DNA from 2 places in the Rhizobium sp. 'Codium 1' genome. Region 2 is predicted to be linked to the other one. Evidence: predicted binding sites of a transcription regulator. Region 2 holds the regulator's gene; the other holds the start of a gene.
What was found. The regulator HrcA, encoded in region 2, represses chaperone genes, less so after heat shock. The targets are predictions, from matches to a motif close to GTTAGCACTCNCNNNNNGNGAGTGCTAAC.
Positions count from the first base shown of each region.

Region 1: groES (co-chaperone GroES) is a predicted target of HrcA. The motif match lies at 2,115-2,143, and genes of this name have one in related genera.

Region 1 is NZ_JAJGPW010000001.1:240,785-245,144, reverse strand. It holds gene groL (chaperonin GroEL) at 47-1,690, opposite strand; gene groES (co-chaperone GroES) at 1,759-2,055, opposite strand; gene LJE98_RS01160 (hypothetical protein) at 2,237-2,596, opposite strand; gene soxR (redox-sensitive transcriptional activator SoxR) at 2,703-3,179, shown strand; gene LJE98_RS01150 (chromate resistance protein ChrB domain-containing protein) at 3,287-4,108, shown strand; gene chrA (chromate efflux transporter) at 4,108-4,360, shown strand, end outside.
Region 2 is NZ_JAJGPW010000001.1:747,980-752,339, reverse strand. It holds gene rdgB (RdgB/HAM1 family non-canonical purine NTP pyrophosphatase) at 1-53, opposite strand, end outside; gene LJE98_RS03570 (VOC family protein) at 61-474, opposite strand; gene rph (ribonuclease PH) at 507-1,223, opposite strand; gene hrcA (heat-inducible transcriptional repressor HrcA) at 1,395-2,483, shown strand; gene grpE (nucleotide exchange factor GrpE) at 2,587-3,213, shown strand; gene ptsN (PTS IIA-like nitrogen regulatory protein PtsN) at 3,291-3,755, opposite strand; gene hpf (ribosome hibernation-promoting factor, HPF/YfiA family) at 3,822-4,360, opposite strand, start outside.

The DNA of each region.
Region 1 (4,360 bases), 510 kb from region 2:
GAGTGATGGGCGGCTTTTTTGAACCTGATGATAAGACCCTGAGGTCTTACATCATGTCCATGCCGCCCATGCCGCCCATGCCGCCAGGCATGCCGCCGCCAGCAGATTCCTTCTTCGGAAGTTCGGCGATCATGGCTTCGGTGGTGATCAGCAGCGAAGCAACCGAAGCTGCGTTCTGCAGGGCGGTGCGAACGACCTTGACCGGGTCGACGATACCCATGGCGATCATGTCGCCATATTCCGACGTCTGGGCGTTGTAGCCGAAGTTGTCGGTGTCGCCGTCGAGGATCTTGCCAACAACGATGGAAGCTTCGTCACCGGCATTGGTAGCAATCTGGCGAACCAGCGACTGCAGGGCCTTGCGCACGATGTTGATGCCGGCTTCCTGGTCGTCGTTTGCACCCTTGACGGTGATCTTCGTCGAGGAGCGCAGGAGAGCGGTACCGCCGCCGGGGACGATGCCTTCCTGAACGGCAGCGCGCGTTGCGTTCAGCGCGTCGTCGATGCGGTCCTTGCGTTCCTTGACTTCGATTTCCGTCGAGCCACCAACGCGGATCACGGCAACGCCGCCAGCGAGCTTGGCAAGACGTTCCTGCAGCTTTTCGCGGTCGTAGTCAGAAGTGGTTTCTTCGATCTGAGCCTTGATCTGGGAAACGCGACCTTCGATGTCCGACTTCTGGCCGGCACCGTCGACGATCGTGGTGGTTTCCTTGGTGATCGAGATCTTCTTGGCGCGGCCGAGCATTTCGAGCGTAACCGACTCGAGCTTGATGCCGAGGTCTTCCGAGATGACAGTGCCGCCCGACAGGATGGCGATGTCTTCCAGCATGGCCTTGCGGCGATCGCCGAAGCCCGGAGCCTTGACGGCAGCGATCTTCAGGCCGCCACGCAGCTTGTTGACGACGAGCGTAGCAAGAGCTTCGCCTTCGACGTCTTCAGCGATGATGACGAGCGGCTTGCCGGTCTGAACGACGGCTTCGAGAACCGGCAGCATGGCCTGGAGGTTCGAGAGCTTCTTTTCGTGCAGAAGGATGTAGGCGTCGTCGAGATCGGCGACCATCTTTTCCGGGTTCGTCACGAAGTAGGGCGACAGGTAGCCGCGGTCGAACTGCATGCCTTCGACGACTTCGAGTTCGGTTTCAGCGGTCTTGGCTTCTTCGACGGTGATAACGCCTTCGTTGCCGACCTTCTGCATGGCTTCCGCGATGTCGCGGCCAACCTGCATGTCGCCATTTGCCGAGATCGTGCCGACCTGTGCGACTTCTTCCGAAGTCGAGATCTTCTTGGCCTTGGCCTGGAGGTCCTTGACGACTTCTGCGACGGCCAGATCGATACCGCGCTTCAGGTCCATCGGATTCATGCCGGCTGCAACAGCCTTGTTGCCTTCGCGAACGATGGCCTGGGCAAGAACGGTTGCGGTCGTGGTGCCGTCACCGGCGATGTCGTTGGTCTTCGAAGCAACTTCGCGGACCATCTGGGCGCCCATGTTCTCGAACTTGTCTTCCAGTTCGATTTCCTTGGCGACCGATACGCCGTCCTTGGTGATGCGCGGCGCGCCGAAGGACTTGTCGATGATGACGTTGCGACCCTTCGGGCCGAGCGTTACCTTCACGGCGTCAGCGAGGATGTCGACGCCATGCAGCATCTTTTCGCGCGCGGTGCGGCCAAACTTGATTTCTTTAGCAGCCATTGTCAAAACTCCCGGGCATCTAGCCCATTGGTGAATTGTTAAAGAGGAAGACGGGTATCAGGCTAAGATCAGCCGATGACGCCCATGATGTCGGCTTCCTTCATGATCAGCAGGTCTTCGCCGTCGAGCTTGACCTCGGTGCCGGACCACTTGCCGAACAGGACGCGGTCGCCGACCTTGACGTCGAGAGCGATCTGCTTGCCGCTTTCGTCGCGGGCGCCAGGGCCAACAGCGACGATTTCGCCTTCAGCAGGCTTTTCCTTGGCAGTGTCAGGAATGATGATGCCGCCCTTGGTCTTTGCTTCGGACTCGACGCGCTTGACTACAACGCGGTCGTGCAGCGGACGGAAAGTTGTGCTTGCCATTGTCTAATCCCTCGATCAAATGACATTCGCGGACCGCAGAGAGGGTCCGCATCGATACTGTTAGCACTCGCTCTTGGTGAGTGCCAGCGAGGCTGAGATAAGAACAGCATGCGGATGAGTCAAGCCGGGTGTGCAAAAATCCGGTGCCTATCGTAAACGGCACCGGATGGGTTGTTTACCTTCAGAGAACCATGGTCTCGAAGGTGGCGAACTCGGCTTCTATCCCATATTGAACGAGAAATGCGGCAGGATCGAAGTCGTTCGCGGCATAAATTGCCGCCATCTCCTGTTTGGCCGCCAGAAGTGCATCGCGGCTTTCCCACTCGGCAATGGTGATTACGAAAACCTGGCCATCGCGTTCGGATGCGGCGACGCGGCTCATTTTGCAGTGCGCATGTCTCTGCAGATGCCCGTCGATAAAGGCCAGACGTTCTGCGAAATCCGGCCAATGGGCAAGCGGGCAGGTGAACCGGTCGATCCGAAGAACGGTCGACCGATCCGCATTGCGGAGTTCCAGTGGCGAAGGGAAAGGGGTGGTCATGATGCGCTCCGTATCTGTGTGAGAACTTGCAGTTTGATCGGGACGCAGGCATGGATAGGACCTCAACCTTCATTGAGGTCAAGGAATAAGTGTCGTGGCAGATCAAATGGCAGTTCAGAAGTCTGGAGCACCGGTTCTGCTCAGTGTTGGCGAGGTGGCACGCCGCGCCGGCGTCGCTGTCTCGGCGCTGCATTATTACGAGCGTGAAGGGCTGATCCATTCGCTGCGCAGTGGCGGAAACCAGCGACGGTTTCCGCGCGGCGTGCTCCGCCGTGTCGCTGTCATCAAGGTTGCCCAGTCGCTCGGCCTGTCGCTCGCCGAAATCTCGACCGCCTTCTCGACCCTGCCGGATGATCGGCCGCCCTCGGTCCATGACTGGCGCCGGCTTTCGCAAATCTGGCGTGCCGACCTGGATCGCCGGATCATGCAGCTTCAAGGGCTGCGTGACAGGCTCGATGGCTGCATCGGCTGCGGATGCCTGTCCATGGAGGATTGTCCCTTGCGCAATGGCGGCGACCACATGGGCAAGTCCGGCGCGGGGGCGAGGCTTCTGGCCGATGGCGCAACTGACAAAGGCGTTTGACAGGCCAATATGAATTTGACAGGTTTGAACCGTGGAGTGCGCGAAAGCTCCATGAGGCGCCATGCCGGAATTTCGCATCCGTCATTCTCAAACAACGGACACCGAACATGGCACCCTTTGGCGCAATTTCCGCAGACAAACTCTTTCGCTTGTTGGGTTCATCCCAGTCCCCCTTCCTTGTCGATGTCAGTCTTGACGAAGATGCCGAGGCTGATCCCTTTCTCCTGCCGTCAGCTGTCCGCCGCGATCACCGGTTCGTCGACCGCTGGGCGGCCGAGATCAAATCCCCCTCCGTCGTGATCATCTGCCATAAAGGGCGAAAGCTCAGCGAAGGCGTGGCAGCCCATCTGCGCCTTCTGGGGCTCTCCGCTGAAGTCCTGGAAGGCGGAAACGTCGCCTGGGCGAAAGCGGGGCTTCCCCGCGTGCCGCTGGCCCGGCTCGCAAGTCATGGCGGCGGCACGCTTTGGGTCACCCGCAACCGGCCGAAGATCGACCGTATCGCCTGCCCATGGCTGATCCGCCGCTTCGTTGATCCCCTGGCGCGCTTCCTCTTTGTCTCGCCCTCGGAAGTGGAGGGCGTCGCCCAACGGTTCGACGCTGTCGCATTCGACATGGATGAAGGGTTCTGGAGCCACCGCGCCGAGCGCTGCACCTTTGATACGATGCTGACCGAATTTGGTCTTGAGACGCCCGCGCTGATGACCCTCGCACAGATAGTTCGCGGCGCCGATACGAACCGGCTGGACCTTGCGCCGGAGGCCGCCGGCCTGCTGGCGGTGTCGCTCGGGCTGTCGAGGCTCCATGCCAGCGACCTCGATCAACTGGAGCAGGGCCTGATTGTCTATGATGCCCTGTACCGTTGGGCGCGCGACGCCATGGACGAAAAGCACGACTGGGTCGCCCGCAGTTCGCGCAATGAGGTTGGGTGATGAGTATCGTGGTGGGAAATCCGGCCAGGATCACTGAAATCCGGCCGACATTCACCGAACTGGTCTCGGCCTTTGCCCGCATCGGCCTCATGTCCTTTGGCGGTCCAGCGGCCCAGATCGCGCTGATGCACCGGATCTGCGTCGAGGAAAAACGCTGGATCGATGAGGACAGATACCTCCACGCCTTGAATTACTGCATGCTGCTTCCCGGTCCCGAAGCCCAACAGCTCGCGACCTATATCGGTTGGCTGT
Region 2 (4,360 bases):
TTGCCGGCATTGTGGCTGGCGACGACGATGGTGCGGGTATCAAGTTTGCGCATGCGGTCCTCAGAGATTCCAGAGTTTCGGTTCGGCGCATTCCAGGCTGTTGCCGGCGGGATCGCGGAAATAGATCGAGCGGGCGCCACCGGGCCAGCGGAAATCGGATTCGATGGTGATCCCGGCGGAAATCAACCGTGCCACCATGGCGTCGAGTGCATCGCCGGATACGCGGAAACACAGGTGACCCGCGCCGCTCGCGCCATGTGCCGGAACCGGCAGCGAACCTGCTGGCGCTGGCTTTGCCGTCTCGGCCGCATTGAAGATCAGCACCACCGTCTGCCCGCAGCGGAAGAAGATGTGCCGATCGTCATGCCGTGCGATGCGTTCCAGGCCCAGTACGGCGCCATAGAAATGCTCGGCGGCGTCGAGGTCGGACGCATAGAGCGCCGCTTCCAGAACGCCTTCGATCTCCCCTGCCATCCGCCCGGCCTCTTCGCCTCAGTCCCGAGGTCTCAGCCGATCGCCTGCTTCTGCAGGGCGACCAGTTCGTCGATCCCGTTGCGGGCAAGGCCGAGCAGGATCAGAAACTCGTCCTGGCTGAATGGCTTGCCTTCGGCCGTGCCCTGGATCTCGACGATGCCGCCGGTTCCGGTCATGACGAAATTGGCATCCGTCTCGGCTGCCGAGTCTTCCAGATAATCGAGGTCGATCACCGGCTGGGTCGCGAAGATGCCGCAGGAGACGGCCGCGATATGATCCTTCAGGACCTTCTCGACCTTGATCATGCTGCGGGTTTCCATCCACTTCAGGCAATCATGCAGCGCGATCCACGCGCCGGTAATCGCCGCAGTTCGCGTTCCGCCATCGGCCTGAATGACGTCGCAGTCGATCGAAATCTGCCGCTCGCCGAGCGCTTCCAGATCGACGACAGCGCGCAGCGAGCGACCGATCAGCCGCTGGATTTCCTGCGTGCGGCCGCTCTGCTTGCCGGCGGAGGCCTCGCGGCGCATGCGGTCGCCGGTGGCGCGCGGCAGCATGCCGTATTCGGCCGTCACCCAGCCCTTGCCGGAATTGCGCAGCCACGGCGGGGTCTTGTCTTCGAGGCTTGCCGTGCACAGCACATGAGTATCGCCGAATTTGACCAGGCAGGAGCCTTCCGCATGCTTGGAAAAGTTGCGCTCGAACGAAACCTTGCGCATTTGATCGGTTTTTCTGCCGGATGGCCGCATTGCAATCTCCTGGGTTGTCTGTTGCCTTCTAAGGAGGGAGCTGCGTATTTGCAAAGAAAAACCATGTCGCGGCACGCAGTGGCGCGCCGGACGCGATTTATTCCTTGGTCATCCCGTGCGCTGTGACTATATTTCCGTCATGAAACATCTGAGATCCAGTCCGCTCCGCCAATGGCATCACTGAAGACGACCGTCGCAGACGTTTCCGCTTCCCTGGACGATCGTTCAAGGGAAGTGTTTCGCCGCATCGTCGAGACCTATCTCGACTCGGGCGATCCGCTCGGCTCCCGCAGTCTTTCGCGTCTCCTCCCGATGTCGCTTTCGCCGGCCTCTGTGCGCAATGTCATGAGCGATCTCGAGGATCTCGGCCTCATCTATGCGCCGCATGTCAGCGCCGGGCGCCTGCCGACGCAAGCCGGCCTGCGTTTTTTCGTCGATGCCTTCATGCAGGTCGGCGATCTCTCGGATGGCGAGCGCGACGAGATCGAACGGCAGATCCGGCCGACCAGCGCCGACCAGCCGATGGAAGCCATGCTCACCGAGGCGAGCCGCATGCTGTCCGGGCTTTCGCGCGGTGCAGGCCTTGTCATTTCGTCCAAGAACGACCCGATCCTGAAGCATGTCGAATTCATCCGGCTGGAGCCGACCAAGGCGCTCGCAGTCCTTGTCGGCGAGCACAACCAGATCGAAAACCGCATCATCGACCTTCCGGCCGGCGTGACCGCGTCGCAGCTGACGGAAGCGGCCAATTTCCTCAATGCCAATCTTGCAGGCCAGACGATGCGGGAATTGCGCAGCCAGATCGAGAAGCTCAAGACGCAGGTCGCGAGCGAGCTTGATACGCTGTCGCGCGATCTCGTCGAGCGCGGGCTCGCGGTCTGGTCGGGCGAGGTTGCAGACAAACAGCCGGCGCGGCTCATCGTGCGCGGCCGGGCCAATCTCCTCGAAGGGCTGGTCGGTTCAGACGACATCGACCGGCTGCGGCTTCTCTTCGACGACCTGGAACGCAAGGAAAGCCTGATCGAAATCCTCGATCTGGCGGAGACCGGGCCGGGTGTGCGGATCTTCATCGGCTCGGAAAACAAGCTTTTCTCGCTGTCCGGCTCGTCTTTGATCGTCGCACCCTATCGTGACGGCGAAGATCGCATCGTCGGTGCTGTCGGCGTTATTGGACCCACGCGCCTCAATTATTCGCGCATCGTTCCCATGGTCGATTACACCGCGCAGCTCATGGCCAGGCTATCGCGCGGCCAGCGGTGAGCAATTTCCCTGCAAACCCTTGATTTTTTCGCGCCAAACCCTGATATCGGGCACGCATTCGAAACCTTGAGCTTCGAAAACGAGACATTATCCGGAGAACGTCATGACCGAAGAAACCAACAAGAACGGACCTGACGCGGCAGCCCTCGAGGCAGAAGGAACCGCGACCCCCGAAGGGCAGGTTGCAGACGAAGGTGAGGCCTCCGCTGAGCAGCAGCCTGATCCTGTCGAGGCGTTGAAGGCGGAGAACGCCGACCTGCGCGATCGCTTCCTGAGGCTCGCAGCTGAGATGGACAATCTTCGCCGCCGCACCGATCGCGAGATCAAGGATGCCAAGTCCTATGCGGTCACGGGTTTCGCACGGGACATGCTTTCGGTGTCCGACAACCTGCGCCGCGCCATCGAGACCTTGCCCGACGAGGCCCGTGCTGCAGCGGATGCAGCTTGGACGGCCCTGATCGAGGGCGTTGAAATGACGGAGCGGGGCATGCTCTCGACCCTGGAGCGTCATGGCGTTCGCAAGATCGAGGCGGAAGGCCAGAAGTTCGACCCGAATTTCCACCAGGCCATGTTCGAGGTTCCCAACCCGAATGTTGCAAACAACACGGTCGTTCAGGTCGTTCAGGCAGGTTACGCCATCGGCGAGCGCGTCCTGCGGCCGGCCATGGTCGGCGTCGCCAAGGGCGGCCCAAAGACGGAAGCCTCAACCGATGACACCTCGAAGGCGTGACAGGCAGAGACCGCCCTTGAATCAAAAAGCGCCTCCTGGGGCGCTTTTTTTTGGCTCATCTTTGGGAGCTGAGGGTATCAGGCGGCGTTCGACGCCTGTTCCTCGTTGAGGAAGGTGTAGATAGCCGACGCCGATTCCGTCGCCCGCAGCTTGGCCACGAGATCCTGATCGCGCAGGACACGGGCGATCCGAGATAGCGCTTTCAAGTGATCCGCACCAGCACCTTCGGGGGCCAGGAGAAGGAAGACCAGATCAACCGGCTGGTCGTCCAGAGCCTCGAAATCCACGGGCGTCTCAAGACGCGCGAAGATCCCGGTGATCTTGCTGATCTTGTTCAGTTTTCCATGGGGGATGGCAATCCCGTTGCCGACGCCGGTAGAGCCGAGCCGCTCGCGCTGCAGGATGACGTCGAATATTTCCCGTTCCGGAATGTCGGTGAGCTTGGAAGCTTTGGCCGCAAGTTCCTGAAGCAGCTGCTTCTTGGAGTTCACCCGGAGTGTAGGTACGACAGCATCCTGCTGCAGCAAATCTGCCAATGCCATATCAATGTCCTTCATGCCTCGGATCGAGGAGCGGGCGACTGCAAAAGACAGCCGCCCTTCCGATCTTCAGCCTTTGATGTTGGCGGAATCGATCCACCCGATATTACCGTCATTCCGACGATAAACGATATTCAATTGTTCTTTTCCCGGGCTTCTGAACAGAAGAACGGGTTCGTCGGTCATGTCGAGTGCCATCACGGCGGTCGCCACCGACATGGTGCGGAGTTGCTTCGTGCTTTCCGCGACGATTGTCGGCGAAAAATCGTCCGGCACTTCATCATGCTCGTCGTCTACGGAATCCATGACCGTGTAGGCCACCTCGATCGACGGGTTCTGTGCTTCCCCGGCGTGGTGATCCTTCAGCTTGCGCTTGTAGCGTCGCAGGCGCTTCTCGACGCGTTCGCACGCGGTGTCGAAGGCCACTTGAGGATCATTGGCCTCGCCTGCGGCATGCAGGTTAGCGCCGGTATCAAGATGCACCAGGCAATCGGCGGCGAAGCGCGACTGCGACTTCGTGACGACCACTTGCCCGGAATACCCTCCGTCGAAGTATTTGGTAACCGCATCCTGGATTCGGTCTTCGATCCGCTGGCGGAAAGTTTCAC